3 regions of the Photobacterium sp. GB-50 genome follow, and region 1 is predicted to be linked to each of the others. Evidence: riboswitches for the same ligand, from Rfam matches in the RefSeq annotation. Region 1 holds a riboswitch; each other region holds the start of a gene.

Region 1 (10,886 bases):
AACAACCCATCCCATACAAGCTGACGCAACCGTTAATGCAACCGCTCCCCATAAGCGAGTGTAGCCATAATCGAGTCTATCATCTCGAGCATAGTGATTTGATATCGCATCCGAAATCGCTACCGCAGGACCAATTGCTAAATTAAATAACACGAGTAGTAATGCAAGTACCCAAAATGTTGGCGTAATCGTACCTATCCAGATAAACGCAATAAAGCCTAGCAAGCTTAAAAACATTGACCAACGAAGGAACGGTATGAGATGCCCAACCTTGTGAAATAAAGGTGTTAATGTAAAGTTGATCACACAGCGAGCGGCAAGTCCAAAACCGATCAGCATCCCGATATCGGCATCTGAAATCCCTAATTTTTCTAACCATAATCCTCTAAAGGGTAAATACACCCCATACGAGAACCAGAACATAAATTGATACGTGGACATCCATACTGATGGTCGACAATTAAGCATTCGTACGATTACTCCTTTCAATGTTTGAGTAACAGTAACGAAAATAGTTATCATTAACAATTTGAAGAAATACCAAAAAATAATTAAAAACAGCCACATTACATGACTGCTTTTAGAATAAACTGAAAAATATTTTGATTTATTCCTTTAATTTCTGATGTTTTCTCAAAACAGATGTTGCGAAAATGTAAAATAATCTATCTTTATAAATGTGCGTCTATATTACGACTTCTATAAATAAGATAAAAAGGGAGATGAGCATGTCTTTAATCCTATCCATTAAGCGGTTTTTGTTTGTGGTTTTAGTTGTAACTCCCCTCGTTTCATCAGCCGATGAAATGACACCGAAACAACAATTTGAGATCGGGAAACAAAAAGCCCTTGTTTGTATGACATGCCATGGTGTCGATGGTATTTCAGCAACGGATACCTATCCCAACTTACAAGGCCAAAAGCAACAATATTTGGTCGCTGCACTTAAAGCATACAAACAGAATCAACGTGTTGATGGTTTAGCGATATTAATGCAGGGTTATGCTAAAGATTTAAGTGATCAAGATATGAAGGATCTCGCGTATTACTTTAGTACCGTAAAAACAGATACCAGCCATCAATCACAATAAACGGCATTACTTGCTAAGGTTATGACGATGGATACTCAGTATAATTATAAAATCGTTAAGTACTTTATGATCGCGAGTGTTAGTTGGGCGTTCATAGCTATGTTAATTGGTGTTATTTTAGCTGCGCAACTTTATTGGCCTGCCCTTAACCTCGATTCTGAATACTTTCAATTTGGTCGTCTCCGTCCATTGCATACTAATGGCGTCATTTTTGGCTTTGTCGTCAATCTTTTAATGGGAACGTCCTTTTATATTGTTCAACGCACCTGTAAAACACCGCTATATAACAACACTGCTGCTTGGTCTGTCTTTTGGGGTTGGCAATTTATCCTTCTTCTTGCCCTTATTACCCTGCCATTAGGTTTTACTACCTCAAAAGAGTACGCCGAACTTGAATGGCCAATTGATGTCTTAATTGCTGTTATCTGGGTGATGTACGCCATCGTGTTTTTTATGACTGTCGCCAAACGTACCGTTCATCATATCTTTGTTGCTAACTGGTTTTACGGCGCGTTTATTATTGTTATTGCGATGATTTTTATTGCTAACAATCTCGAATTGCCTGTCACGATGTGGAAATCTTACTCTATTTACTCAGGGGCTGAAGATGCTATCGTGCAATGGTGGTGGGGACATAATGCGGTTGGTTTCTTATTAACCGCTGGCATCATTGGTATGAACTACTATTTCATTCCCAAAATTGCCGAGCGCCCTATTTACTCTTATCGCTTATCTGTTATTCACTTTTGGGGCTTAGTCGGCTTTTATACTTGGGCTGGTACGCACCATCTTATTTATTCTTCTGTGCCAGATTGGTTACAAAATCTCGGCATTGTGATGTCGTTAATTTTATGGCTTCCCTCATGGGGTGGCGCGTTTAATAGCATCATGACCTTGCTCAATAATAAGCAGAAACTTAAGCACGATTACATTATGTGGTTTTTCTTCTCTGCCATTGTTTACTACGCTCTAGCGACTTTTGAAGGGCCATTATTAGCCATTCGTTGGTTTAATATGATTGCGCATAATACCGATTGGATCATCGGTCATGTGCATTCAGGAGCCCTAGGTTGGGTTGGCATGTCTGCCATTGCCGTATTTTATTACTTTATTCCTCGTTTATATGGTCACGAGCAATTGTGGTCAAATCGTTTAGTTAAATGGCATTTCTGGTTTGCACATATTGGGATTGTACTTTATGCCGTTGCACTGTGGATAGCTGGGATCGGACAGGGCTACATGTGGCTAAAAGAAGATCCTAATGGCTCTCTTAGCTATAGTTTTGTCGAAGCGATGAACTTCAGTGCACCGTGGATGTTAGTTCGCTTTATCGGTGGTGCGTTGTTTGTGTTAGGTATAATTTTAATGATTTATAACCTATACAGAACGCTAAAACAGCCAAAACCTAGATCAGTTAAGCATCAAAATGCAGCAACAGAAAAGGTAGATACTCATGATTAATAAAGATTTTACCTCATCTGTAGTGATCCTTATTGTTGCAACAACTTTGGTTGCTGCCTTTTCATTCTTAGTATGGGTACTTCCTGCTTTTTTTTACCAAGATAAGTTAATTGCTGAATCAAGCGCGAAACCATTAACCGCATTAGAAGTTGCTGGGCGTGATATTTATATCAGTGAAGGTTGCCATACTTGTCATACCATGATGGTACGTCCATTAAATGCAGAAATTAAACGTTATGGACGATATAGCCGAGAAAGTGACGATATTTATGAACATCCCAATTTATGGGGTTCAAAACGTACTGGACCTGATCTCACTAATTTAGGTCGAAAATATTCTGATCAATGGCACATCATTCACCTAAGAAACCCTCGTGATGTTGTACCAACTTCGATTATGCCCTCTTATCCTTGGCTCTTTGAACAAGTACTTGATGGTGAAGATATTGATGCAAAACTAATTGCATTACGTACGCTTGGTGTTCCTTACACTGATAAGGAAATTAAACAGGCACGATTAGAAGTAAAAGGTAAAACCAAGGCACAGGCATTAATCGCCTATCTACAAAGTCTGGGACAAGATCAAGGAGTACGACCATGAGTACTTTTTGGAGTGGTTGGGTCATTATCCTAACCCTTATTTTTCTCGCAATTATGATCGTCGTTGTTGCGTACTACTGGAAGAAAAACAGTGCAGCCAACGCTAATCGAACCGTCGATAGCTTTGATGGTATCGATGAAAACGATGCCGCCGTACCAAACCTTTTACTTCTTTCTTATCTTCTCGCTTTCATTATCGCTGCCGTTTTTTTGGTGCTCTATCCTGGCATGGGAAACTGGCAAGGACTCATGAAGTGGCAATCAAGTAGTGAAGCGGCTTCAACCTCTACTACTTCATTAGCCAAACAAATTAGCCAAGTACCTAATAGTGATACATCATTTCAAGCATTAAGTACCTCGCCTGAAATTGTGGTCGCTGGGCGTGCTTTATTTCAAACCCATTGTGCGGCTTGTCATTTAAATCAAGCACAAGGTCAGCTTCATTTCCCTAATTTAAGTGATACCGTTTGGCTTTATGGTGGTAGTGATGAGGCGATCCATCATTCGATTGTTAAAGGTCGTAACGGAGTCATGGCTGGTTGGAAAGATATTCTGACTGAAGAAGAAATTGAGAATGTTTCATATTATGTCGCTTCACTTGAAAAAAATCGCATTATCTCAGAGCCAGCGGTCAAGCTTGAACTCGGTAAAACCGTATTTGATGCTAACTGTACGGCTTGTCATGGCAGTAATGCAAAAGGTAATACTGCGATTGGTGCGCCAAATCTAACCGATAATATCTGGCTTCACGATGGCAGCGTTGAAGGTATTATTTCAACGGTAAAATATGGCTTGAACAATCTCATGCCTGCTTTTGAAGAGCAACTCAGCGATAGCGAAATTCAAGCATTAGGGGCTTATATTCGCCACCAAGGAAATAGACAAAACGAGAAACTCGCAGCACTTGATCCGGATATGGTTAGTAAAGGGCAATACCTTGCTTATGCAGGAGATTGTATTGCTTGTCACACTGGTGAAGGTGGCGAACCATTTGGTGGCGGTTTAGGATTTTTAACGCCATTTGGCACGCTTTATTCTACCAATATTTCAGCACATCCAACCTATGGTATTGGGGATTACACCTATGATGAATTTTATGATGCGCTACATAAAGGTAAAGGCAAACATGGCTACCTATATCCAGCGATGCCCTACTCGTCTTATCAATATGTGACAGATGAAGACACCCAAGCACTTTGGGCTTACATGCAATCGCTTAATTTTGTGAATACTCGTAATGAAGAAAACAAGATGATGTTCCCAAGTAATATCCGGTTAGGACTACTTGGTTGGAATATTGCCTTTCTTAATACCGACCCTTTGCAATACCCAGCAGATGCCACCGAACAATGGAAACGGGGTAAATATTTAACCATGGGGTTAGGCCATTGTTCGGAATGTCATACTCCACGTAACGTTGCACAAGCCTTGATAGAAAAAGAGCTATTCCAAGGTAATTTGATTGATGGCTGGAAAGCCCCAAATATTACCGCAACAGAGCTATATCAAGATCGTTGGGATGTAAAAACACTAACCGACTTTTTAAAAACGGGTCATTCAGATAAAGGAACCGCATTTGGTGGTATGGCGGAAGTGGTACAAAACAGTACCCGTTTCTTGACAGAACAAGACGTCGCAGCCATTGCGGAATACTTGATCACTGGCGATAAATATAACGAGTTAGATAGCTCGGTTCCTCAGCTTAACCCACCAGGCTTTGGTGACTTGGTGCCAGCCAATGTTGATATTCAAACCGTTGAGCTAAAACCGTTAAGTAGCAACGATCCTGAAAACGAAGCCAAACTATATGGTGTGTATGTGCAAACCTGTGGTGCATGCCATGGTAAAGACGGTAAAGGTAGGAAAGGGATCGCCCCTACGCTGCTTAACAACGGGATAATTATGCACAGTGATCCTTACGATACGATTGCCGTTACCATTCGTGGTTTATCGCCAAACTTCATGGAACAAGACAGTAACTTTATGCCTATGAGTAGCTTTAACTCGGTGCTCAGTGATGCCAACCTTGCGAAATTAATTAGCTTTGTCCGCGATAAGTTAGGTGATAGAACTGTACCTGTTACACCACAAGAAGTAGCAGAGGTAAGAAAAGATTTAATTAAAGGTGGCTATGCTGGGAATATACACTCCATGACAACACCAGAACAAAATCAGCCCAATAGCATAACAGAATGAGCGATTATCTAAATGGAATATATCGCTACTAATTGGTTAACATGCCATCAACAGTAACAATATTTACAATTAATATGCATTTTCTGTCTGCTTTTTATTGCCTAAGCAAAATTAATAGGTATCATCAAATTTCAATCCTTTGAGTAGAGGCGCGCTGCCTAAAAGTATCCGGATGGAGGGTGACACCTTTGAAGTCTGGGGAAAGGAGTCGGCGCCGAAGTGTTTGTTGTGTCGTCAACAATCGCTGGGTCTGCATTAAATAAGTGCAGAACTGCCATAGTTATTTTGTCTATGGAGCGCTACCCTAAGGGATACGAAGAAGTATTTTTTCTCCTGAAATCTGTTTCTCTATCCTTTCGGTAGATCTCCACCTAATATAGGTGTTTAAGAGATCCATGAATCTAGTTCAATATTCTGACTCCCTGCTATCAGTTGTACCACCCTTACTGGCGGTTGTTTTAGCAATCACTACACGACGTGTATTGTTATCACTTGGCCTTGGTATTGTTGCAGGCGCAATCCTTCTTAATGATTACAGCCCTTTAGCGGCGCTTCAATATATCGTAAATAAAGTTGTAGGCCTTGTTTGGGCAGACGGTGCTGTAAATAGCGGTAACGTTAATATGATCATCTTTATGCTTTTGCTCGGTGGTTTGATCAGCTTAATGACAGCAACAGGTGCCACTAAAGCATTTGCTGAATGGGGTGTTCGTCGCTGTAAAGATCGCCGTAGCGCAAATATGCTAACGGGTTTAATGGTTTTTGCTTTCTTTATTGATGACTTTTTCCATAGCTTATCTGTGGGGCCTATTTGTCGCCCAGTAACAGATCGCTTCAATATCTCACGTGCAAAGCTTGCTTATTTACTTGATTCAACGGCTGCACCTGTTTGTGTTATCACGCCAATTTCTTCTTGGGGTGCTTACATTATTGCTATTCTTAGCGGTATTTTAGTAACAAACCATATTACCGATATCAGTGCTATTTCATTGTTTGTTCAAATGATCCCAATGAACTTATACGCCGTGTTTACGCTATTAATGGTTATCGTTGTTATTTTCTTCCAACTTAACATTGGTCCAATGCGTCAACACGAAGCATGGGCAGAAGAAGGTAAGCTTTGGGATGAATCTAAAGGCCACCCTAAAGGCTTAGAAATTACCACTGAGTCTGAAGGCCAAGGTACTATGATTGATATGGTATTGCCTATTCTGACACTGACAGTCTCAAGCGTTATCTTTATGATCATCAGTGGTGCTGAAGTATTAAGCGCAAAAGGCGAGGCTTTTAGCTTAATTGCTTCTTTAGAGCATACCGATCTAGGTGCTTCATTGGTTAATGCATCTTTATGTAGCCTCGCTGTTTCTATTCTTCTAGCTTTACGTTTAAAGCTGCCACGTAAGACTTGGTTAACTGCGGCACCTCAAGGTGTACAAGCGATGATCCCTGCAATCATTATTCTACTTTTTGCATGGACGATCGGTACTGTTGTGAGTGATATGTCTACAGGCCAATACCTAGCCTCTTTAACAAAAGGGGGGTTCCCAACGGAATTACTACCAGCGTTAGTCTTCATCCTTTCATGTGCAATGTCATTTGCGACAGGTACAAGCTGGGGCACGTTCGGTATTATGTTGCCACTTGCTGGTGATATGGCGGTAGCAAGTGATGCTCACCTATTAATGCCGATGTTATCTGCAGTACTTGCAGGTTCGGTATTTGGTGATCACAGCTCACCTATTTCAAGCACAAGTATCTTGTCTGCAACAGGTGCAGGTAGTCACCATATGGATCACGTTATGACTCAGCTTCCTTATGCTATTACTGTCGCTTTTGGCGCACTATTAGGTTATTTGGCAATGGGTATCTTATCTTCAACAATTGCGGGTATTGCAGTAAGCTCTGTTTGGTTCCTTGCATGTTGTACGATTCACCTACGTCGTCATAAGAAACAACTGCAAGCGGTAACAGCATAAATAAATACATTAATATTAGATCATAAAATCTAATAATCCCCGTTCGTTTTAATACGCATTTGCTTTATGCTAAGTATTAGACAACGGGGATTTTTTTGTATAAAAGCTAGGAAATAGAATGGAATACTTACATACCATGGTACGAGTGAGCAACTTAGATGCTTCACTAGATTTTTACTGTAACAAGCTTGGTTTGGTAGAAATTCGACGAAAAGAAAGCGAACGTGGACGTTTTACTCTCGTATTTTTAGCTGCACCTAATCAGGCAGAAACGGCAAAAGAAACACAATCGCCTTTATTAGAACTAACTTATAACTGGGATCCAGAATCGTACACTGGTGGCCGTAATTTTGGTCACCTCGCTTTTGCCGTCGATAATATTTACGATTTATGTGCTCATTTACAAAATAATGGTGTTGTCATTAATCGCCCACCCCGTGATGGACATATGGCATTTGTTCGTTCACCTGATGGTATTTCGATTGAACTGCTACAAAAAGGTGACGCACTAGAACCCGCTGAACCTTGGGCTTCGATGCAAAACCAAGGTGAATGGTAAGAAATAGCTTTTTGTTTGTCGGTATTATTTTATTCAATAATACCGACAGTTATAGAGCCTTTAAAGCACAATAATGCCAAGTTGACTTAGTAATTGCTCTTGTTGCCAGTCGCAAATTTTTACACCGTTCAAATTCACACGTCGAATATCAACTCCCTCTAAATCCACATGACAAAGATCTGCGTCTTCTACAACGCATTGACCCCACTGTTCAGAGGAAAACTCACCGCGACTTAAGTCAGATCCTTTAAACGATGTTGCCAACAAATTAGCCCCATTCCATCGGTTTTCAAACAGTTCGCACTGCTCTAATTTTATGTCTTCGAAATTGCTATAACGTAAATTGCAGCCAGTGATAAATGCCGAGCAAAAGAAAGTGTTATGGGTAATATAATTTGCAAAAGAAGCATATTGAAAATCAACGCCTTGGAGATTAGATTGTCGCATTTCTATGCCAAAACACTGCGCATTACGAAAACTAGCCATTGACAAATTACACTGCTTAAAACTCGCATCTTTGAGCTTTGAATAGGAAAAATCACAGCCTTTGTCATCCCCCACATCAATAAAATTACAGTTGATAAAACTCGCTTCAACTAAATTTGCACGTGAGAAATCACAACGATAAAACTGACAATTTTCAAAAATAGCTTCGGACAATTCTTGTTTAGAAAAGCTTTCATCTTGATAGCACTGACCTACAACATGCATACATTATCTCTTCTATTACTCTGCGACTGATCAAAAAAAAGCGCAATTACTGATTGCTCAATAATAGCGCTTTCTCAATCTATTAGAACTTATTATTTAATTACTTATGAACATCACAATTCGAAGCTACTGATGATACTTGTTTTACATCTTTAACATCATAAGTATTCTGTAGGCTATGGAAAACAGTCGCATTGTAGTAATCACCATTTTCAATACTAAATGTAATTGAGTAGTTCATACCTGCAACCACTTGCTGTGTTACATGATAGATTTTACCGAGCTGATGCTCACCAGGGATTGCTTTAACGGCGTCTTTTGCTGCTTGTTCCACTTCAGGTGTTATGTCACCTTGTGCCCAACCACCAACGATTGCGTGAGAAAAATTACAACTTTCTTGCATATTCGCCTCATTCGAAGTTACGTCTTTTGCAGAATTACATGCAACTAATGTAACTGAGCTTAAAGCAATGAGTAAAACTTTCTTATTCATCATCAAATCCTAATTCACATTTTCTGCATATATATCAACAGAAAACATGATTAAGTGCAAATATACTTTATTCGAACGGTGATTTATTGCTATAAGTAATGATATAAAGCAATTATATTTGCATTTTTATATGACATACTTGCGATAAGATTGCTGATTAATATCTTCAATCTCGACTGTGACGCAAATATCATTCTGAAACATTGCTGCCACTTGGTGCAAGATGACTTCCGATAGATTATCTTTTTGCTTTGGATCTCTACCTGGAAGTACCCTTACGGTAATATGAACGAAAGGCTTTTCGGTTGTCCCTGTACGATATAACTCATAAGGTATGGCACGGGTTTTTATATCTTCTTCATCAAAAAGCCCTGAACTAAACGTCGCGTAATGCGTTGTTGCCATTAATTCATTTAAATTAATCTCTGTTTCAAGATCTTTGGCATATTCAATAATGCAATGCGGCACAGCTTATCTCCTGTATATGAATAGCTTATTTAATGACACTAGCATATATAAATAAGAGAACTCTTAGTTTGATCAGCTTTTTGATAATAAATACATTTAATATCTGAGTTCTTTTGCTTTCTGTGATTCCTGTACAAAAATAGCTCTTTTCTGTTACGTTAAATCACTGAGCATAACAATTAAAATGTTAGTACTTTTTCCGCCTTTAGTGTCCAACTTGCTAAATCATCTAACGAGCCTATTTCACAATCTTCAATGAGCAATGACTCAGACAGCCCTCGCGCACAACAACAGGTTTTACACAATTTGACCTTGCTTCCTTGTGCAATAAGGATTTCAAGCATTTGTTGAATATCATAGCCTTCTACCGGATTTTGCTGTTTCATCGCGCACATCACAGCATCAGACATTAAAAACAATTTGAGACTTACAGGTTGTTCTTCCTGTTCATTAAGTTTAATGGCTAAGCGTAATGCATTAAAAGGACGCTCAGAGCCATAAGGAGCGTCATTGATAACGATTAAAATAGTTTGCATTTAATACCCATCTAAAAAATAAAATCAATTGCCTTTATTGTCACACAAAATGAGATTAAATATATAAAAACCCCAAACACTACTGATCAATAATAGCAATAGTCAATTAATATCACAGTTCACATTTTTAATGTCTTTACGTCACTGTACGTCTACAAAACATTCAGTTAGTACACATTATTATCTCAAATTCACGTTATATGCATATTCTACTATTCTCAACTCGAATAATTTGGCACATTACCGCCTCAGTTGATTTAACACGTTTATTCATAGCAGCTGAAGTGTACTTAACCTCTAGAATGAGAACATAAAATGAGTCATCGTCTTCAACTAACCGATGCACCATCGGTCCTATTTTTATTTGGTCTTTCTGGTGCCGGTAAATCTTTTGTCGGTGATGTCATTGGTGCTCATGACGATTGGTTTGTTTACCATGCAGATGACGATTTAACTGATGAAATGCGTGAAGTTATTGCTGCGAACAAGCCTTTTACGGATGAAATGAGAGATGATTTTTTTATTCGTATCAGTCAAAAAGTTAATCACTTCCGGACTCTTTATCCCCGTGTAGTGGTTACACAAGGTGCTTATAAAAAACAACACCGTGATTTCCTACGTCAAAGTATCACAGACATAGATATGATTTATGTCACTGCAACGGACTCGTTGATTCACCAACGTTTAGAGTATCGTATCAATGGTATTTCTAACGAAAGTGCAGACGCTATAAAGCATATTTTTGAAACACCTGATGATACTGTAAAAACAATTTTTAATTGTGAAGGCAAGACT
Region 2 (10,886 bases), on a different contig from region 1:
AACGGCTTAGAAGAACTAAAGGTACGGCAATAATCATTAGGATCCAGTCTTCTTGGTGGAAGCTAAAACCAAGCATGGTCATACCAATTAACAGGAATAAGACCCCATTTAGGAATTCATCAACCAATTCCCAGAAGTGATCTAGGTGCTCTTCACTTTCTTTTGAAAAGCCAATATAACGGGTCCAGTTACCAATCATGATCCCAGATACCACCATAGCAAGTGGGCCTGAAACATGAAGAACTTCTGCTAAAGCATAACCTGCGGTTGGAATACCGATAGTAAGCAGTAATTCCATAGAGTGATCATTGGTTGAGCTAATGAGGTAGTGGAAAACTAGACCAAGAATAAAGCCGTAAGCAATGCCACCAATCGCTTCTTGTAAGAATAGCTGGGTTACGCCCATCACTGTTGGTGCGGTATCACCAAAAGCAATGGTAAACATGGTGACGAAGATAACGAGGCCAAACCCATCATTAAATAAAGACTCGCCTTCGATTTGAGTCGAAATACGGCGAGGCGCATTCATTTTCTTAACGATGGCCAATACAGCAATAGGATCGGTAGGGGAAATCAATGCACCAAAGAGTAAACAGTAAATCAGATCTAGTTGAATTCCGATTAACTGGCAGATCCCCCATAAACTGAAGCCAATAAAAAAGGTGGAGAATAAAGTGGCGCCCAGTGCTAATACGGTAATTTCCCACTTTTGATCTTCAAGATGGGGTAACTTGATACCTAAGCCGCCAGCAAATAATAAGAAGCCTAAAATGCCTTTTAATAGGAAATCTTCAAAGTTTATTTTGCTGATTTGAGTCGCGGCAACATCTTCAAGATGGAACCAACCGTTGTGTCCCGCAATGATGATCAATAGTGACAGGATTAATGATCCGGCAGTGATGGCAATGGTTGTTTGCATCTTACCTATTTTACTGTTTACAAAAGCAATAAGCATTGCTGCTGCAGCCAGAAAGCAGAGTGTGCTATAGACCGACATGCGTAACCTCTAGATTGGTGGGTTGTTAGAAAACTTGTGACGAAATAGTAAAACCATCAGTAATTAATGGCTACTGATAATTTGTTTTATTTTGAAAAGCTTTTGTTGTGTAAATTATATTTAGCTTTCTTTATCCCCAATTGAAGTGTGGTAGGATGTTACAAAGCTGTAATGGATTATAAGGATGTAGTGACGTGTTAAACAGCAAGGAATTACTGCATAAGCGGTTGGAAGAGCAAATCCTGATCATTGATGGTGGCATGGGCACCATGATCCAAGGTTATAAATTGGAAGAAGATGATTATCGAGGTCAACGATTTGCTGATTGGCATTCTGATCTAAAAGGGAATAATGATCTTTTAGTATTAACCCAACCCCAGCTGATTAAAGATATTCACCTCGCGTATTTAGAAGCCGGGGCGGATATTCTAGAAACCAACACTTTTAATGCTACAACGATTGCGATGGCGGATTACGACATGGAATCGTTGAGCGCGGAAATTAACTATGAAGCAGCGCGTCTCGCTCGTCTTGCTGCTGATGAATGGACCGCTAAAACACCAGAAAAACCACGTTTTGTTGCCGGTGTTTTAGGACCGACAAACCGTACTTGCTCTATCTCTCCTGATGTTAACGATCCTGGCTATCGTAATGTTACCTTTGATGAACTAGTTGAAGCCTATTCCGAATCGACACATGCCTTAATTCGAGGTGGCGCCGATATTATCTTGCTTGAAACTATCTTTGATACCTTGAATGCTAAAGCTTGCGCTTTTGCTGTTTCTGGGGTTTTTGAAGAATTGGGTTTTGAACTACCAGTGATGATTTCAGGCACCATAACAGATGCCTCGGGACGTACTCTTTCTGGACAAACAACGGAAGCGTTTTATAACTCATTACGTCATGTTAAACCTATTTCCTTTGGTTTGAACTGTGCGCTTGGGCCCGATGAATTACGTCAGTATGTTGAAGAGTTATCGCGTATTTCAGAATGTGCTGTTTCAGCTCACCCAAATGCGGGTTTACCTAATGCCTTCGGCGAATATGATCTTGAAGCTGAAGAAATGGCAGAACATATCCGCGAGTGGGCGAAAAGTGGTTTTCTCAATATGGTGGGGGGCTGCTGTGGTACTACGCCAGAGCATATCCGCCACATGTATGAAGCGACTCAAAATCTAAAACCTCGCCAATTACCTGATATTCCTATTGCTTGCCGTTTATCAGGGTTAGAGCCGTTAACGATTGATGCTGATACCTTATTTATTAACGTTGGTGAACGTACCAATGTGACAGGCTCGGCTCGATTTAAGCGCCTAATCAAAGAAGAGCTTTATGATGAAGCATTAGAGGTTGCTCGTCAGCAAGTAGAGGCTGGGGCTCAAATCATCGATATTAATATGGATGAGGGGATGCTTGATGCGAAGGCTGCAATGGTACGCTTTTTAAACCTTTGTGCTACAGAGCCCGAAATATCAAAAGTGCCTATTATGGTTGATTCTTCTAAATGGGAAGTGTTAGAAGCAGGGCTTAAATGTGTACAAGGAAAGCCTGTTGTTAACTCTATCTCGATGAAGGAAGGTAAAGATAACTTTATCACTCAAGCGAAATTACTTCGTCGTTATGGTGCAGCGATTATCGTAATGGCATTTGATGAAGTTGGTCAGGCGGATACTCGCGAACGTAAAATTGAAATTTGTACTAATGCTTATCGTGTGTTGGTTGATGAAGTCGGCTTTCCACCTGAAGATATTATTTTTGATCCTAATATTTTTGCTGTTGCGACAGGTATTGAAGAGCACAACAATTACGCCGTTGATTTTATTGAAGCGGTAGGGGATATCAAACGTACGCTGCCGTATGCCATGGTATCAGGCGGGGTGTCGAATGTTTCGTTCTCTTTCCGTGGTAACAACGCAGTTCGTGAAGCGATCCATGCTGTTTTTCTTTATTACTGTTTTAAAAACGGTATGGATATGGGGATTGTCAATGCAGGTCAGCTTGCAATTTATGATGATCTGCCTGATGAATTACGCGATGCGGTTGAAGACGTTGTGCTTAATCGCCGTGATGATAGTACAGAGCGCTTATTAGACATTGCCGCTAAATACAGAGATAGCGGTAATGTTGAAGAAGATCGCAGCGCTGCAGAATGGCGCGGATGGCCAGTTGAAAAGCGTTTAGAGCATGCGCTAGTTAAAGGTATAACCGAATTTATTGTTGAAGATACTGAAGAATCTCGTCAGAAAGCCAGTAAACCACTCGAAGTGATCGAAGGGCCATTAATGGCTGGGATGAACGTCGTTGGTGATCTATTTGGTGAAGGTAAGATGTTCTTACCGCAAGTCGTAAAATCGGCTCGAGTCATGAAGCAAGCTGTTGCCTATTTAGAGCCGTATATTGATGCTGAAAAGCAGGCTGGACAAACCAACGGTAAAATACTTCTAGCAACCGTTAAAGGCGATGTTCACGATATTGGTAAGAATATAGTCGGCGTTGTACTGCAATGTAATAACTACGAGATTATCGATCTTGGAGTGATGGTGTCATGCGATAAAATTCTAAAAGTCGCCAAAGAAGAAAACGTCGATATTATTGGCTTGTCGGGTTTGATCACGCCATCGCTTGATGAAATGGTCCATGTTGCCAAAGAAATGGAGCGACAAGGATTTGATATCCCTTTGCTTATCGGTGGTGCAACAACTTCTAAAGCCCACACGGCGGTTAAGATTGAGCAAAACTACAATCAGCCAGTAGTGTATGTATCTAATGCATCACGCGCAGTAGGTGTTTGTTCTGCGTTATTGTCTGATGAACAAAAGCCAGCGTTTGTTGAGCGTTTAAACCAAGAGTACGATGTGGTACGTGAACAACATGCGCGTAAGAAACCACGTACCGCACCTATTTCGTTAGAAGAAGCACGTGCTAATGCGGTTAATATTGATTGGCAAAATTATACGCCGCCAGTACCGAAAAAAGCCGGTGTTCACACCTTCACTGATTTCCCTGTAGCTGAAATTCGTAAGTATATCGATTGGACGCCATTTTTCATGACGTGGTCATTAAGTGGTAAATACCCAACGATTCTTCGTCATGAAGTTGTGGGTGAAGAAGCGACTAAGTTGTTTAATGATGCTAATAAAATCTTAGATGAGATCGAGAAAACAGGCATGATTAAAGCTAACGGTGTGTGTGGTTTATTCCCTGCCAATAATGTCGGTGATGATATTGAAGTGTACACAGACGATAGCCGAACTGATGTTTTAACTGTGCTGCATGGTTTACGTCAGCAAACCAAAAAGCCGAAAGGTCCTAACTATTGTTTATCTGACTATATTGCGCCTAAAGAGAGCGGCAAGGCTGATTGGATTGGCGCTTTTGCGGTAACAGGTGGGATTGGTGAATATGACATTGCTGAGCAATTTAAAGCAAAAGGTGATGATTACAATGCCATTATGGTACAGGCTGTTGCGGATCGATTAGCGGAAGCCTTTGCTGAATGTATGCATGAAATGGTACGTAAAGATATTTGGGGCTATGCAGCTGATGAAAATCTGAATAATGACGATTTGATCCGAGAAAAGTATCAAGGTATTCGTCCTGCACCTGGTTACGCCGCATGTCCTGAGCATACCGAAAAAGGTGCTATTTGGCAGTTACTTGATGCTGAGAAAAATACTGGCATGGTACTAACGGAAAGTTACGCAATGTGGCCTGGTGCTGCCGTTTCGGGATGGTATTTCTCACATCCTGATTCTCGTTACTTTGCGGTTGCTCAGATCCAGCAAGATCAGTTAGAAAGTTATGCCGATCGAAAAGGTTGGGATTTGATCGAAGCTGAGAAATGGTTAGGCCCAAATCTTTAATGCTTAATCGATAGTGAATAAAAAAGGCGCTCAATGCGCCTTTTTGTTTATCGGAACTTTATTTGGGTTAGTTAGAAAGAGCTTATTCCAACAAAGATGCGTGCAGTGTGCGAACCACGTCTTTAGCTTCATCTTCATTAATTAAGAAACATAAATTATGTGGGCTAGCACCGTAGCAAATCATACGAAGGTTATGATCTTCTAGCGCGCCAAAGATATCTTTGGCTGAGCCTTTCGTATCACTCATTTGGTTACCGATAAGTGCAACCAGTGATAGCCCTTGCTCGACGTCAACCACACATAATTGGCTTAATTCTTCAACGACTTGAAGCGGAAGCGTTGGCGCACCGCCACCAGTATCGGTTTGATCTAAGGTAAGTGAAACGCTGACCTCTGAGGTTGTGATGAGATCAACTGAGATTTTATGTTCAGCCAAGATACGAAAGACTTCTGCTAAAAAGCCATATGCATGGAACATATTTAAGCTAGTAAGTGTCACCATGGTTTGGTTGGCACGTAATGCGAGTGCTCTAAATAGTGGCGCTTCTTCAACGGATTGTCTGATCCAAGTACCGCCTTGCTCTGGTGCTTTTGATGAACCTACAAATACTGGGATCTGTTGACGAACAGCAGGTACTAGGGTTGATGGGTGTAAAATTTTAGCACCAAAGTTTGCCATTTCAGAAGCTTCACTAAAACTGATCTCTTTGATCGGTTTCGCGGCTGATGTAATACGTGGGTCGGTAGTGTATAAACCCGGTACGTCAGTCCAAATCTCTAATGTGCTAGCATTTACGGCTTCTGCGATTAAAGCGGCACTATAGTCACTCCCCCCACGACCAAGTGTTGTCGTAACACCTTGGCTGTTTGATCCAATAAAGCCCTGTGATACCACGATATTATTGTCTAATAGTGGTAATAATTGCTCAGTCGCTAATTGCTTAATGGTTTCTGGCTGTGGGATCGCTTTACCAAATTGATCATCAGTACGCATGATGGAACGAATATCTACACGTACAGCTGGGGCGTTTAGCTCGACTAATATTTGACTAAAAAGATGGGTTGAAAGCAGCTCGCCATGGCTAACAATTTGATCGGTCAATTGTGCAGAGGTTGTTGATGCCGCATGTTCAGCTAAGGTTGCGATGTTATCAAGTAGGCCGTAAATAGCGTCTTGAATATTTTCTGGGTGCTGAAGTTGATCAAGAACATCTTGGTGGGTTTGGGTCAGTGTCTGAATGCGTTGTTGGCGGGTCGTTGAATCGCTCACGCCATTGGCAAGTTCTACCAGAATATTCGTGACACCAGAGCAGGCGCTGATTAACACAATTTTAGTGTCTGGATTAGCAATAACAATGGCAGCACTTCGGCTCATTGCGGTGTAATCAGCAACACTGGTACCGCCAAATTTTGCGACAGTGAGTGAATCTGAATGTGTTGCAGCCTTGTCCATAATTAATTTCTCCCTAAATAGTAAACACATCACAAGGTAGGCTATTTTTTCGGGAGTATTCCCGACATCCTGTCAGGAGAGCATAAGAGGTGAATAGTCACTCACCCAGAAGCTCCCCACCAATGTCAATCATTGACCTTGGTGACAGCTAGAAGGATTCAACCTTCATAGCCGATATAACTCATCCCCTAATCAGTTATACCTCGGCGTTACTCTCCCTCTCATAATGGCGATTGGATGGGGTCCTGTCATTATGATACCTAGGTAACGCTCCTCTTCCGTTTAAAGTCGTACTGTTTGAATAATAAGTGCTTGAATAAAATATCATCTTATTGAATAAGATTCATCACCCTGTTGTCAAATGGAATATGACAATTTATTTACATATGATATTTCGTCAATGTGTGTCATGGGATCGGTATAGGTCGCTTGCACCAATGAAGGGGCTCTAATACTCTAAAATAGATAGCAACGCGTTCCACATAAAAATATCGACAGGGACAATGACTTTACGGAGCAAAAGAATGACAATTACCAGCTTTATCCCACCGCATCGAACCCTCATGGGGCCGGGACCATCAGATATTTATCCGCAAGTATTACAAGCGCTTAGTCGTCCTACGGTAGGGCACCTTGATCCATTATTTATCGGCATGATGGATGAATTAAAACAATTGTTGCAATATGCCTTTCAAACCCAAAATGCCTTTACCATCGCTGTTTCAGCGCCAGGTAGTGCAGGAATGGAAGCCTGCTTTGTTAATCTCGTTGAAGCTGGGGATAAAGTACTAGTTTGCCGTAATGGCGTTTTCGGGGAACGGATGCGGGAAAATGTCGAGCGTTGTGGTGGTGTTGCTATCGTTGTGGATAACGAATGGGGGGCGGCGGTTGATCCTGATTTAGTGGAGCAAGCGTTACAAAACGATCCTGAAATTAAAATTGTTGCTTTTGTACATGCCGAAACCTCAACCGGCGCATTGAGTGATGCGAAAACACTTGCAAAAATTGCCCGTAAACATGATTGCTTAACGATTGTTGATGCGGTGACATCACTTGGTGGTGTTCCTTTGCTGGTGGACGAGTGGCAATTAGATGCGGTTTATTCAGGTAGCCAAAAGTGTTTGTCCTGTACGCCGGGGTTATCGCCATTAACGTTTTCTCAAAAGGCGATTGATAAGATCCAGCAACGTAAAACCAAAGTACAAAGTTGGTTTTTAGATCAAAGTTTGGTGCTAGGTTATTGGAGTGGTGAAGGTAAGCGTAGCTATCACCACACTGCACCTGTAAACAGTTTATATGCGTTGCATGAAGCCTTGGTATTATTGCAAAACGAAGGGTTAGAAAATGCATGGCAGCGCCATCGAAATGTCCATGAAGAGCTTAAAGTTGGGCTTGAAAAGCTTGGTATCAAATTTGTGGTAGAAGAAACCTCACGTTTACCCCAACTCAATGCGGTTTATATCCCTGAAGGCGTTGATGATGCTGAGGTACGTAATGAGTTGCTGCAACGTTACAACTTGGAAATCGGAGCAGGTTTAGGTGCGTTGGCAGGTAAAGCGTGGCGTATCGGTTTGATGGGCTATGGTGCGAGAAGTGAAAATGTTGCGCTGTGCTTAAAAGCGCTAGAAACCACATTGAAGTAATTTATTGATGAGTAAATAAAAATGGCTACCAATTGGGTAGCCATTTTTTATGGTTATTTAGCAGCAGACGTTGCCTTTGCTTCGCTGTTTTGCTGCTCAAAATTTAAAGATGGGAATAAGAACAGCGCTTCATCTCTGATTTGTGATGCTTGCTCTTTATTGCCGAGGGCATCGTAAGCAAGGATCAGGTTTTGATACAGCGCTGGTCGCGGCCACGTTTTCGCTTTCTCGGTTGCCCATTGAATATAGTCTTCAATTAGTGCTGGCTTATTACTGCTAATTCCGAGTTGCAGTTGGGTCAGTTGTAAATCCCAATCAAAACGGTTTTTCCACGACCATGGATTATTCACCTTAAGTAAGTATTCAATATTTACTGGTCGAGTGGTTTCAAATTTAGTTAACTGCCAACCTGAATACAGGGTCGTTATCATAAAGCTAGAGATAAAAATTGGTACAATAAGTGCGAAAACTTTCAGCCCTAGTACGTAGCTTAATGATTGGCGATGATATTTGGTGGTGAGGTTATCTACCCAAAATATCAGTATGATAAAGATCAGCCAATGGACTAATGAATGGTAGAAAGGATACTCAAGTTGGGTATGCAGAACGATAGGGAAAAACAATCCTATTAAGGCTAACTGGGTACCATTAGGCGCTTTTCTTATTTTTACCATTACCGCAAATGCAGCAAGCAATAAGCCGATAAGTGGGACTATACCGCCTTCGTCTGCCCAGAAAAGTAACTCGTTATGTGGGTGATCTAAGCTAGGAACACCTGCATGTTGTGCTGGATCTTCATTGTGCCATAACGCGGTTTGCGTGATGTAAGCGGCTTCAAATTTACCATACCCATAACCTGTAAGTGGTTTAGTAGTAAACATGTCATAGGCTTGTGGATATATAACTCCTCGACCATCACCAGCAACAGTTACGCTGTTGTTTTTAGGTGACCAATTCTCTGTAGATGAAATATTCCATGCCAAACAAAGCCCTAATGTAACCATTAACAACCATAAACGTTGTGCTTGTTTTGCGGCAAAGCGACGTAAATATGGCAGCATTAGTATTACGCCGATAATTGCGCCTAGCCAACCTGTACGAGAGTTCAACACCACTAACATTGGAATCGTTAGCATAGGTGTGATCAGCAAAGTGATATGAAGCCAGGACCATTTACCGCGATATAACGGGATACGTGCTAATAAGTAAGTACTAATCACGAGTCCAGTTGCAAGAAAGCTTGCCATCACATTCGGTTGCTGGAAAATACCATAAGGGCGGTTAGCGATAGTGTCATAGCCAATAGGGTTTTTTGCCGGGATCCAAAGGTATTGATACCACGCAAATATGGCTTCAATGAGTACCCCAATTAAAATAAACCATAACAAACGTTGGCGTTGCTGGTGGGTAAAGACGAATTGCTGCAAGCTGACAAAAAACAGAAATCCAGCCCATAAGGTAAACAAGCGATTAAACGCCGCTCCAGCATCAGCATTGGAATAAAAAATGGGGAGAGTCAGCAGTACACAACAAGCAAACAATAATAGTGTCAGGCGTGAATAACGCCAGATTTGTTGGCGACAAATTTCAAGTAAGCCGAAGGAGATAGCAAAACTAAAAGGGATCCAAACTGCAGCATTAAACGAGAGTTCAAGCCCTGAACCACCTGGATTGTGTTGGAAGTAGTGCATCGCAACAATGAAAATAACACCGATTGTTGCAAGGAAATAGCGTACCAATGGTTTAGAAATCCGTTTCTGTTCTAATCTGGTACCTTCGAGTTGTAACACTGTCATGGTTGTTCCTGAGTATGAATAAGCAAACAGGCTGAGTAAAATCAGCCTGTTATCATATGTTAGCGTGTTTTCATATTCTAACCTAGTAGCGGTTTAAGGAACCTTGCTGTATGTGAGCCTTTTACTTTAGCTACATCTTCAGGTGTTCCTGTTGCAATGATCTCGCCACCACCACTACCGCCTTCTGGACCAAGATCGATGATCCAATCTGCGGTTTTTATTACGTCTAAGTTATGTTCGATCACCACAATGGTATTACCTTTATCACGCAATTTATGCAGCACTGTTAATAGCTGCTGAATATCGTGGAAGTGTAGTCCGGTTGTTGGCTCATCCAGAATATAAAGTGTCTTTCCGGTATCGCGTTTCGATAACTCTTTTGCGAGTTTTACACGTTGTGCTTCACCGCCTGATAAGGTTGTCGCCGCTTGACCTAAACGAATATACGATAAACCAACATCCATTAAGGTTTGTAACTTTCTTGCAATAGCGGGAACCGGATCAAAGAATTCTCGTGCATCTTCAACCGTAAGCTCTAACACTTCATCAATGGTTTTACCTTTGTAGCGGATCTCTAAGGTTTCACGGTTATAACGTTTTCCTTTACAGGCATCACAAGGGACATAAACATCGGGAAGAAAATGCATTTCAACTTTAATAACACCATCACCTTGGCAGGCTTCACAGCGACCACCACGAACGTTAAAACTAAAACGCCCTGGTTTATAACCACGGGAACGGGCTTCTTGAGTGCCTGAAAAAAGCTCACGAATAGGGGTGAAAATACCGGTATAAGTGGCAGGATTTGAACGCGGAGTACGACCAATCGGGCTTTGGTTAATGTCGATAACCTTATCGAAATGTTCTAGATCTTGGATCTCACGATACGGCGCAGGTGTGCCAGTTGTTGCACCATTTAATTTGTGATGAGCAATTTCAAAGAAGGTATCGTTAATAAGTGTTGATTTTCCTGAGCCAGAAACACCGGTAATACAGGTAAATAAACCAACAGGGATTTCAACATTGACATCTTTTAGGTTGTTACCGGTAGCGCCCAGTAGTTTGACGGTTTTTTCGGGATCAAACGGTGTTCGCTCTGCAGGAATTTCAATTGCTTTTTTACCGCTGAGGTAT
Region 3 (10,886 bases), on a different contig from region 1:
TTAACTTTGTTGTTAAGTACATTAAGAAAATGGTGCCTAAGTACCATTTGCCGCATGCGACTTCAATGCGTATCGCACTGCGTAAAGGCCGTCGTATGCAGTATGTTAAGCCATTTATTACTGGCGATGACATGGCATTTCTTCAATATACAGGTGGTACAACAGGCGTCGCTAAGGGTGCAATATTAACGCATCATAATATGGTGTCTAATGTCATGCAGGCGAAAGGTGCATATGGTCCTGTGCTAACAGAGGGGCGTGAGCTCATTGTTACCGCTTTACCGCTTTATCATGTATTTGCATTGACAGTAAACTGCTTATTATTAATGGAAATGGGCGGTCAGAACTTACTGATCACGAATCCACGTGATATTCCCACTTTTGTCAAAGAGCTTCAACGTTATCAATTTACAGCAATTACAGGTGTGAACACCTTATTTAATGCGCTGATCAACAATGAAGATTTCCAAGAGCTCGATTTTAGTAATCTACGTCTTTCTGTTGGCGGCGGTATGGCGGTGCAACGTGCTGTTGCTGAAAAGTGGCAGAAAATCACCGGTAATTACTTATTAGAAGGGTACGGTTTAACCGAGTGTTCACCACTGGTTGCAGCATACCCTTATGATTTGACGCAATATAACGGTTCAATTGGCCTGCCTGTCCCTTCAACTGAAGTGCGTATGGTTGATGATGAAGGTAATATTGTGGGTATCGACGAAGTCGGTGAATTACAAGTTCGTGGTCCTCAAGTCATGAAAGGTTACTGGCAGCGTCCTGAAGCCACTAAAGAAGTATTAACAGAAGATGGTTGGCTATCGACGGGTGATATCGTTAAATTTGATGATGAAGGCTTTTTGCATATTGTCGATCGTAAGAAAGATATGATCTTAGTGTCAGGTTTTAACGTTTATCCTAATGAAATCGAAGATGTTGTAGCGCTACATGACAAAGTGCTTGAAGTCGCAGCGATCGGTCAGGCTCATGAAGTGTCTGGAGAAGTGGTTAAGATATGTGTGGTGAAACGCGATCAAAGCCTCACAAAAGATGAATTGATAGCGCATTGTCGTCAACATTTAACAGGTTATAAGATACCTAAAATTGTTGAATTTATGGATGACTTGCCAAAAACCAATGTAGGTAAGATTCTACGTCGCGTATTGCGTGAAGAGTCTGATAAAAAAGCACAACAATAAGTGTTTGCGATAATAAATATGTAAAAAAGCCCATCAGTTTTTGCTGAAAAGTGTTATTACATACTATTGCGCGATATTATAGATGCCGACATTACGTCGGCATTTTTCTTAATATAATTTACAAAAAGGTTAATGATTTAGCCCCACACCGAAAAGGTATCATGTGAACTTCGAGATAATTACAACAACCGAGCAATTACAACAGCGTTGTGACTCAGCCAGAACGCACTCTGCCGTTATGCTTGATACGGAATTTGTCCGTACTCGTACGCTATACCCGCGTTTAGGTTTGATTCAATTATTCGATGGTGAGCAGTTATCGTTAATTGATCCATTAGAAGTGGAAGACATGGAGCCATTGTGGGCACTGTTACGTGATCAATCGGTGATGAAAGTGCTTCACGCCTGTGGTGAAGATCTAGAAGTATTTCAGCATCATGCCGGTTGTTTACCAACACCAATGTTTGATACTCAGTTAATGGCAGCTTTCCTTGGACAAGGTATTTCAACGGGCTTTGGTGCATTAGTGAAAGAATACGTTGGTGTTGAGCTTGATAAAGGCGAAGCGCGTACCAATTGGCTTGCACGTCCATTAACGGCAAAACAACTCGATTATGCCGCTGCCGATGTTTATTACTTAAAACCGTTGTTTGAAAGTTTATTAGCTAAGGTTGAAGAACGGGGCTATATGGAAGCATTACAGCAAGAATGCCTATCTGTAATACACCGCCGTATTAAGCCCGTTGATCCAGAAAAAGCGTATCTTGATATTAAAAACGCATGGCAGTTAAACCCACAGCAACTTGCTGTTTTGCAAAAAGTTGCAGCTTGGCGAGTACGTGAAGCGCAGAAACGGGATATCGCATTAAACTTCATTGTCAAAGAATTACATTTATGGAAATTAGCGCGTTTTAATATTAAATCACGAGCTGAGCTTGAGAAAGCAGATTTTGAGCCAATGGAGATCCAACGTCACGGTAACCGTTTATTGAAAATGGTGCATGATTGCGATCGTATTGCAGCGCAAGATTATCCCGCGAAAATAGAGCGTTTGGTTGATTTCCCACATTATAAGCAGATGGTAAAATCCATCAAAGACGTAGTAACAGATGTTGAAAAAGAGACCGGTTTAGCGCCTGAGTTCTTAGCTTCTAAAAAGCAGATCCACCAAGTATTATCTTGGGCATGGAAGTATCAGCGTCAAGATGAAAAACGTCCTGAAATGTTGAAAAACTGGCGTCGTGATTTATTTGAGCAACGTGTATTAAAGTTATTAGACGAAAAAGCCTAATTGATTACTACGTCCTAAAAGAAAAAACCCGCCATCTGCGGGTTTTTCTGTATTAACGTTCTTCGTCAGGTAACGTCACGTTAAGTTCGAGTACGGATAAATCTTCCTCTTTATGATCAAGGTTCACAGACACTTGATTTGGGTCGATTTGAACGTACTTACTGATCACATCTAAAATATCTTGTTTTAGCTGGGGTAGGTAGGCTGGAGCCGGTTGTCCAGCACTACGACGTTCAGCGACAATAATCTGTAACCTTTCCTTTGCTACATTCGCTGTTTTCGTCTTTTTCGGGCGGAAAAACTCGAGCAGTGCCATATAAAGTTAGCCTCCAAATAAGCGTTTTAGGAAGCCTTTCTTCTCTTCCTCTAAGAATTTAAATGGGCGTTCCTCACCCAATAAGCGTGCTACTGTATCTTCATAAGCAATGCCAGCATCAGATTCTTTATCGAAAATAACGGGCTCACCCTTGTTAGATGCGTTTAGCACAGCTTGGCTTTCAGGAATAACACCTAAAAGAGGGATGTGTAAAATTTCTTCAACATCTTGAACGCTTAGCATTTCACCTTGCGTTACACGTGTCGGGTTATAGCGTGTTAGTAGTAAGTGTTGTTTAACTGCGTCTTTACCATCTTCTGCTCGGCGAGACTTAGAATCTAGAATACCTAAAATACGATCAGAGTCGCGAACAGAAGAGACTTCAGGATTCGTTGTTACAATCGCTTCATCAGCAAAGTAAAGTGCCATTAAAGCACCAGTTTCAATACCTGCTGGAGAATCACAGATAATGAAATCAAAATTCATTTTATCCAAGTCATTTAAAACACGCTCAACACCTTCACGAGAGAGTGCGTCTTTATCACGAGTCTGAGATGCAGGTAAAACAAAAAGGTTATCAACACGCTTATCTTTAATTAATGCTTGGTTCAGATTTGCTTCGCCGTTGATAACGTTTACAAAGTCATAAACGACACGTCGCTCACAACCCATAATGAGATCAAGGTTACGTAGACCAATATCAAAATCGATAACCGCCGTTTTTTTACCGCATAATGCTAGACCAGATGCAATGGCTGCGCTTGAGGTTGTTTTACCAACGCCGCCTTTACCTGAAGTAACAACGATAATTCGTGCCATTTACTAAATTCCTTATTAAAACTTTTATAAAGCAAGGTGCTCGATGCTAAGCGTATTATCAGTAATTGAAATTACAACACCCTTGCCCCAGAACTCATCCTGAATGTTATCACTTAGCCAGTAGTTTCCTGCAACTGAAATTAGTTCAGATTGCAAGTTCTGACAGAAAATTGTCGCTTCTAGGTCTCCGTTGGCTCCAGCTAATGCTCGACCACGTAACGTACCGTAAATATGAATGCAACCATCAGCAATAATTTCAGCGCCCGCACTCACATGGTTGAGAATGACAAGGTCACGATTTTTAGCATAAATCTGTTGACCAGAACGAACAGGAGTGCGAATGATAAGTGCGGACTCTCGGCCTTGAACTGGCTGAGAAGATGGCTCAGCCTCAGTAGATTCTACTGTTGTTTTTTCTTTCACCGTGCGTGCGGCATTCATAATAGCAAATCCAGCAGATTTTGCTTGATTTTGTAACGCTTGTTCTTTACAACCGCTGATACCTACAGGGATCATGCCCGCGTCGACAATTGCTCGTTTTAATTGCTCAAAATTAATATCTTTGCCTGCATTAGAGATATCGATAACAACGGGAGCTGATGCAAAGAAATTAGGTGCGAGTTCAATTTTTTCTTTTAGGTGATCGGTCGCTTTTTTGATATCACCATCAATTAAATGAAGCGCAGAGAGCGTAAATGAGCTCCCTTTAAGTTCAGTCGTCTTGGTCATGGTATTTATTATGGTTAATGTTTAAATTAACCATTCTTGTTGATTATCACAAAGGTACTAGCATGGTATATTCCCGAGCAGTTAGGGGCAAGTTATCCTTGCTTTGACATGGGAAATTCAGACAAAAGTCTCATCCTGTAGGGGGAAAAATAAACCAACGGGGAATGATACGTTAAAATAGCTGTCTGAAAGAATAAGCTTTAACAAATAGGTGAATTGAAATGTTGTGTGCAATCTATAAAAGCTTAAAAAAAGATAACACATATTTATATGTAAATAAGAAAGATGATTTCTCCGATGTGCCTGAAGTATTAATGAATACATTTGGTAAACCGCAATTTGTTATGGTGATAAAGTTAGAAGGGAGAAAGTTAGCCTTGGCCGATGTTGAAAAAGTAAAAGAAGCATTAAAGACCGTTGGTTTCTATCTTCAAGTTCCACCGCCAGTAACAAATTTATTGGATCAATATAAAGCCGAGAAAGCCGGCAGAGCTAATTAAGGTTATTATGCATAAGCGTTTTATATCGGCCGTTGTGGCCTTAGGACTAGGGATTTCCTCAACAGCTTTTGCTGCTGATGAAGGGTTTAACGCATATATAAATAAATTAAAAGCAGAAGCGCGTAGTAATGGTATTTCTGAGCCTATTCTCGATTCAGCTTTTAAAGGCATTACATTTACTCATCGTGCAGTAAAGGCAGATAAAAACCAACCTGAGAAAAAGTTAACATTAGATCAATATATTCCACGCGCTGTACCTGACTGGAAAGTAAAACAAGCACGTCGTTTATATCAAGAGAATAAAACAACATTAGATCGGATAGGTAAAGAATACGGCGTACAGCCACGTTTTATTGTTGCGTTGTGGGGAGTTGAAAGTAACTTTGGTAAATTACAAGGTAATTACCATGTTGTTGAAGCATTAACCACGTTGGCTTATGAAGGTCGTCGTGAAGCTTTATTTCGTAAACAAGTGATGGCGGCATTACAAATCCTTCAAGAAGGACATATTACGATTGATGAGATGAAAGGATCATGGGCAGGGGCGATGGGTCAATGCCAATTTATGCCAACATCTTATTTAACCTTTGCGGTTGATGGTAATAATGATGGTAAAGCTGATATTTGGAATACTAAAGCGGATGTTTTTGCATCTGCAGCGAATTACCTAAAAAAATCAGGTTGGAATGATAAATATACTTGGGGACGTCAAGTTAAGATCCCATCATCATTATCGGCCGATTTAAAAGGTACGGGTGTAGAAAAAACCAAAACACTAGCACAATGGCAAACACTCGGTGTTCGTACTATGAGTGGTGGGAATTTACCCAAAGAAGACATTGATGCATGGTTAATTCAACCTGATGACGAACATGGGCGTGCTTACCTTGTTTATGGTAATTACCAAACATTAATGAAATGGAATCGTTCTCATTATTTTGCTTTAGCTGTCAGCCATCTTGCTGATCGTATCTAATAGCTATAACCAATAATAAAAGGTTATCTGTATTGAAAGTCAGGCACTACTGCCTGGCTTTTTATTTTGATATGTGTTTTCTATATTTAAAAGCGAATAAATATTTGCCTAGACATATCTTTAAGCAATTCGAAAACAGCGTTGTTTAGATTGATGTCTATAATTCTTGGTTCATGACAGTATAAAAAAAGCCCAACTAAGTTGAGCTTTCTAAATATATGGTAGGAAATGAAATTAGATTTCAAATTCTTCTAAAGATTTACCATTTTCAAGTGCTTGCTTAAGCGCGCTTGGTGTACGGCCTTGGCCTGTCCACGTTTTTTCTTCACCGTTTTCATCGATGAATTTATATTTAGCTGGACGTGCAGCACGTTTTGCTTTTGGTGCTTTTGAAAGGCTTGCTAACAATTCTTCAGGGTCGATACCATCAGCTAATAGCATTTCACGGTATTGAGCTAGTTTTTCATTACGCTCATTTTCTTTTGCTTGTTCTTCTTCTTCAGCTTCAGCACGTTCTTGAACAACGGTAGTTAATTTCTCTAAAGCTTCTTCTAGTTGCTCTAAAGTATATTCACGAGAAAGTGCACGAAGACTACGAAGGTTTAAAAGTGCTTTCATTGCATCAGACATTTTTATATTTCCTGTTATTTTTAACTAACTGTAAATAATAATAGCAGTGTCGAATCATTTATTACAATAGTAATGCTTTTATTCATTATGTCAAAACACTTTAAACATTCTTTATTGTTAATTGTTAATAATAGCGATATTCGTATTTTTATAAAAATACGAATATCGGATTTATGCTTAATAGATGTTTAAATGGTTACAAAATGAAACATATCTGCTCGTAGGTTCATAATATTTAATGGGTGAAGCTATACTTAGATAAGATTATATTTATAAAGCAATGTTATTTGTTCTGTTGTTAAATGTTTCATGTGATGTTGTTGCAAATAATGAAACATTACGTAGAATAATCGCAACCTTGATGTAAGGTAGAGGCGCGTTATCTAATAGTAATTAACAAGAGGGTGAAACCAATGACGGTTAATGAAAGGAGCTAATGCCGAAGTAAGAGTGACGTCAAATCCTTTTTCTGGGGTTGTATTGAATAAGTGCAACACTGCCATAGTATATAATCATATTCACTATGGAGCGCTACTGTGAAAAGAGAAGAGCCAAGACGTTCTTCAAATATGGTTAACCGCCATGTTATCCAGTAGATCTCCAACCTAATTCGGTTGTCTTTGAGATCATGAATTTAGTAGATTACTCCCATTCATTAGTATCCATTATTCCTCCTATTGTTGCGTTAGGGTTAGCGATACTTTCTCGGCGTGTGTTAGTTTCTCTTGGTGCGGGTATCGTATTAGGAGCACTTTACTTAAATGACTTTTCATTTAACCATTCAGCTTCTTATTTAGGAGGCACTATACAAAACTTATTCATATCTGATGGTGGTATTAATACCTGGAATATGAGTATTGTTTTATTCCTCATTATATTAGGCATGACGACAGCATTGTTAACATTGTCTGGTGGTACTCGTGCATTCGCTGCATGGGCACAAACAAAAATTAAAACAAAAAGGGGCGCGAAACTGCTTGCTGCTTTTTTAGGTGTGTTTATTTTTGTTGATGATTACTTTAATAGTTTAGCGGTGGGTTCTATCGCTCGTCCCGTAACGGATCGCTATTACGTATCGCGTTCTAAATTGGCTTATATATTAGATTCAACAGCCGCTCCAATGTGCGTTCTAATGCCGGTATCGAGTTGGGGTGCGTATATAATTACGTTAATTGGCGGTATTTTAGTTACGCATGGAGTAACAGAATATACACCTTTAAGTGCCTTTTTAACGCTAGCGCCAATGAACTTCTATGCTATTTTTGCTTTAGCTATGGTTTTTGTTGTGTCTTGGTTCCAATGGGATATTGGACCAATGAAAAAACATGAGATGGCAGCAATGCATGGCCGTGGTTTTGATGAAGGCGGTGATGTTGATGAACAAGCAAAAGATTTAACTGACGAATTAGAAATTGTTGAAAGTACGAAAGGTAAAGTTGGCGATTTAATTTGGCCGATTGTTATTTTAATATTTGCCACGTTCTTTTTTATGGTTTTTACAGGCTATCAAGCATTAGCAGCAGATGGTAAATCTTTTGCTCTGCTAGGTGCGTTTGAAAATACTGATGTCGGTAAGTCACTTTGTCTTGGTGGTTTATTTGGCTTAGTTGCTGCGATTATTCCAGTCATTCGCCAGCGTATTGCATTTAATGAAGTTATTCGCACATTATGGATTGGTGCTAAATCCATGTTTGGTGCGATTTTAATTTTATTATTCGCGTGGAGTATTGGTAGCGTTATTGGTGATATGAAAACGGGTCAATATTTATCAACCCTTGTACAAGGGAATATTAACCCTATGTTATTACCGATGATCTTATTTTTATTATCAGGCGTGATGGCATTTTCTACAGGTACGTCGTGGGGCACGTTTGGCATTATGTTACCTATAGCTGGTGATTTAGCTGGGGCAACCGATATTACCTTGATGTTACCAATGCTAGCGGGAGTATTAGCAGGCTCTGTATTTGGTGATCACTGTTCACCGATTTCAGATACTACAATATTGTCTTCAACGGGGGCACGTTGCCATCATATTGATCATGTCGCAACGCAACTTCCTTACGCAGTTTCTGTCGCCTTTGTTTCTACTATTGGCTTCCTTGTGCTAGGTATGACTGACTCATTACCCGTAGCCTTCATCGCGGCTATAATTACTTTTATTATGGTTTGTGTGTTGTTTGCTTGGTTATCACGACGTACTTATGTCCCAACAGTAAAAAGCTGATTTTATCTCTGTTCTTTTAAGCCCATACACTTTTCATGAAAAAGAGTATGGGCTTTTTTGTAACTAATGTGTACTTGTTAAGTCTATCACTTTTCATTGTGAGTGAATTTCTGTAGCATCGGCGCAGTTTTTTTAAACCAATCGTATTACTAGGGAATCCTCATGGCCCAAATGTATTTCTATTACTCTGCAATGAATGCAGGGAAATCGACCACATTATTGCAATCCTCGTTTAATTATCGCGAAAGAGGAATGACCCCCGTTATTTTTACTGCTGCGATTGATGATCGCTTTGGTGTGGGTAAAGTCAGCTCTCGTATTGGTTTAGAAGAAGAGGCTGAGTTATTTAATGCAGAAGATGATTTATTCGAACGATTAAAAGCGTTATCAGATAAAGGTAAAATTGATTGCGTATTAATTGATGAATGCCAGTTCTTATCTAAAGCGCAGGTGTATCAATTAACGGAAGTGGTCGATAAACTCGATATTCCGGTTTTATGTTACGGCTTACGTACAGACTTCTTAGGTGAACTTTTTGAAGGGAGTCGTTACTTATTATCGTGGGCGGATAAGTTAGTTGAATTAAAAACAATTTGTCACTGTGGTCGCAAAGCAAACATGGTGATCCGTCAAGATGAAACCGGTCGTGCTATTGCTGATGGTGAACAAGTTGAAATTGGTGGCAACGCACGTTACGTATCAGTATGTCGATTACATTATAAAGAGGCATTAGGTCGTTAATTATTTAATGATAATAGGGATAGTCCTTTTTATCTTATCCAGTAATACGTAATTATTGCGAAACAAAAAGCCAGCTTATTTGGCTGGCTTTTTCATCGTAACTGACGATTGAATTATTTCTTATTATGACGCTCTTGCAGTTTATTCGTCACATCTGACAGTGATAAACCTTGATCTTGAAGTAGTACAAGCAGGTGATAGATCAAATCCGCTGATTCACATACTAATTCCGCTTTGTCACCCGACGTTGCCGCAAGCGCGACTTCAACACCTTCTTCGCCCACTTTTTGCGATATACGCTTGGTGCCACGGGCGTAGAGGCTAGCTGTGTAGGAAGACTCAGGATCTGCACCTTTACGACTCGCCAAGAGCTGCTCAAGTTGATGAAGGAAAACCAGTGACGGTGGCTGAGCATCACTTTCATCAGAATCAAAACAGGTGGTCGTGTTTAAGTGGCACGTTGGACCAATTGGATCGACGTGTACTAATAAGGTGTCTTGGTCACAATCAAGCTGAATACTTTTAAGTTGCAGTACATTGCCTGATGTTTCACCTTTCGTCCACAGGCGCTCTTTGGTGCGAGACCAGAAAGTGACTTGTTTAGTATCAAGTGTCTTTTGAAGCGCATCTTCGTTCATGTAGCCAAGCATTAGCACTTGACCACTGGCATTATCTTGAACAATAGCAGGGATCAGTCCGGCTACTTTTTCCCAATTGATTTTGGTTAATAAACTCATAGTCGGATCTCCACATTTTGCGTTTTCAGAAATTGCTTTAACTCACCAATGTTGATGATTTGTTTATGGAAAACAGAGGCAGCTAAGGCGCCGTCTACATTCGCAAGCTTAAAGGCATCGCTAAAGTGCTGCATTTCACCCGCACCACCAGAAGCAATTAAAGGCACGTCACATACACTGCGTACCATGTTGAGTTGCTCTAAGTCGTAACCATTACGTACGCCATCTTGGTTCATCATGTTCAGTACGATTTCACCCGCGCCACGACGTTGAACTTCTTCAACCCAATCACGTGTTTGCCATTGGGTAGCTTTGGTACGCTTTTCATCACCAGTAAATTGGTATACCTGATATTGACCTGTTTCAGCGTCAAAATAGGAATCAATACCGACAACGATACATTGCACACCGAACTTATCCGCCAATGTGGTGATTAATGTTGGATCTGCCAGCGCTGGTGAATTGATAGAGACTTTATCTGCACCAAATTGAAGAATACGGCTCGCATCGTCAGCAGATTTAATCCCACCTGCGACACAGAATGGAATATCAATCACTTCTGCAACGCGAGATACCCAGCTTTTATCAACAACACGACCGTCACTTGATGCGGTAATATCGTAGAAAACCAATTCATCTGCGCCTTCTTCAGCGTAACGTTTTGCCAGTGGTACAATGTCGCCAATGATTTCGTGGTTACGAAATTGGACACCTTTTACAACTTGAC

Evidence for each region. Region 1 has a riboswitch for lysine ahead of C9J41_RS04975 (Na+/H+ antiporter NhaC family protein). Riboswitches for the same ligand answer to the same signal wherever they lie in the genome.
Region 2: another riboswitch for lysine. It lies ahead of lysC (lysine-sensitive aspartokinase 3); the one in region 1 lies ahead of C9J41_RS04975 (Na+/H+ antiporter NhaC family protein).
Region 3: another riboswitch for lysine. It lies ahead of C9J41_RS01350 (Na+/H+ antiporter NhaC family protein); the one in region 1 lies ahead of C9J41_RS04975 (Na+/H+ antiporter NhaC family protein).

The regions. Positions count from the first base shown of each region.
Region 1 covers NZ_PYNX01000002.1:511,688-522,573, reverse strand. Annotated here, with positions in the region: gene C9J41_RS05000 (3-phenylpropionate MFS transporter) at 1-468, opposite strand, end outside; gene C9J41_RS04995 (cytochrome c) at 729-1,091, shown strand; gene ccoN (cytochrome-c oxidase, cbb3-type subunit I) at 1,119-2,552, shown strand; gene ccoO (cytochrome-c oxidase, cbb3-type subunit II) at 2,545-3,153, shown strand; gene ccoP (cytochrome-c oxidase, cbb3-type subunit III) at 3,150-5,348, shown strand; lysine riboswitch at 5,485-5,658, shown strand; gene C9J41_RS04975 (Na+/H+ antiporter NhaC family protein) at 5,744-7,324, shown strand; gene C9J41_RS04970 (VOC family protein) at 7,443-7,883, shown strand; gene C9J41_RS04965 (Qnr family pentapeptide repeat protein) at 7,944-8,594, opposite strand; gene C9J41_RS04960 (cystatin domain-containing protein) at 8,695-9,090, opposite strand; gene C9J41_RS04955 (5-carboxymethyl-2-hydroxymuconate Delta-isomerase) at 9,214-9,555, opposite strand; gene C9J41_RS04950 (DsrE/DsrF/TusD sulfur relay family protein) at 9,735-10,091, opposite strand; gene C9J41_RS04945 (hypothetical protein) at 10,407-10,886, shown strand, end outside.
Region 2 covers NZ_PYNX01000005.1:232,554-243,439, reverse strand. Annotated here, with positions in the region: gene C9J41_RS09925 (sodium:proton antiporter) at 1-997, opposite strand, end outside; gene metH (methionine synthase) at 1,192-4,860, shown strand; gene lysC (lysine-sensitive aspartokinase 3) at 4,943-6,313, opposite strand; lysine riboswitch at 6,415-6,599, opposite strand; gene C9J41_RS09910 (alanine--glyoxylate aminotransferase family protein) at 6,838-7,956, shown strand; gene C9J41_RS09905 (PglL family O-oligosaccharyltransferase) at 8,010-9,752, opposite strand; gene uvrA (excinuclease ABC subunit UvrA) at 9,830-10,886, opposite strand, start outside.
Region 3 covers NZ_PYNX01000001.1:318,032-328,917, reverse strand. Annotated here, with positions in the region: gene fadD (long-chain-fatty-acid--CoA ligase FadD) at 1-1,193, shown strand, start outside; gene rnd (ribonuclease D) at 1,357-2,484, shown strand; gene minE (cell division topological specificity factor MinE) at 2,537-2,800, opposite strand; gene minD (septum site-determining protein MinD) at 2,807-3,619, opposite strand; gene minC (septum site-determining protein MinC) at 3,644-4,348, opposite strand; gene C9J41_RS01365 (YcgL domain-containing protein) at 4,570-4,848, shown strand; gene C9J41_RS01360 (lytic transglycosylase domain-containing protein) at 4,856-5,824, shown strand; gene C9J41_RS01355 (H-NS family nucleoid-associated regulatory protein) at 6,059-6,454, opposite strand; lysine riboswitch at 6,816-6,996, shown strand; gene C9J41_RS01350 (Na+/H+ antiporter NhaC family protein) at 7,083-8,681, shown strand; gene C9J41_RS01345 (thymidine kinase) at 8,844-9,422, shown strand; gene hisIE (bifunctional phosphoribosyl-AMP cyclohydrolase/phosphoribosyl-ATP diphosphatase HisIE) at 9,536-10,159, opposite strand; gene hisF (imidazole glycerol phosphate synthase subunit HisF) at 10,156-10,886, opposite strand, start outside.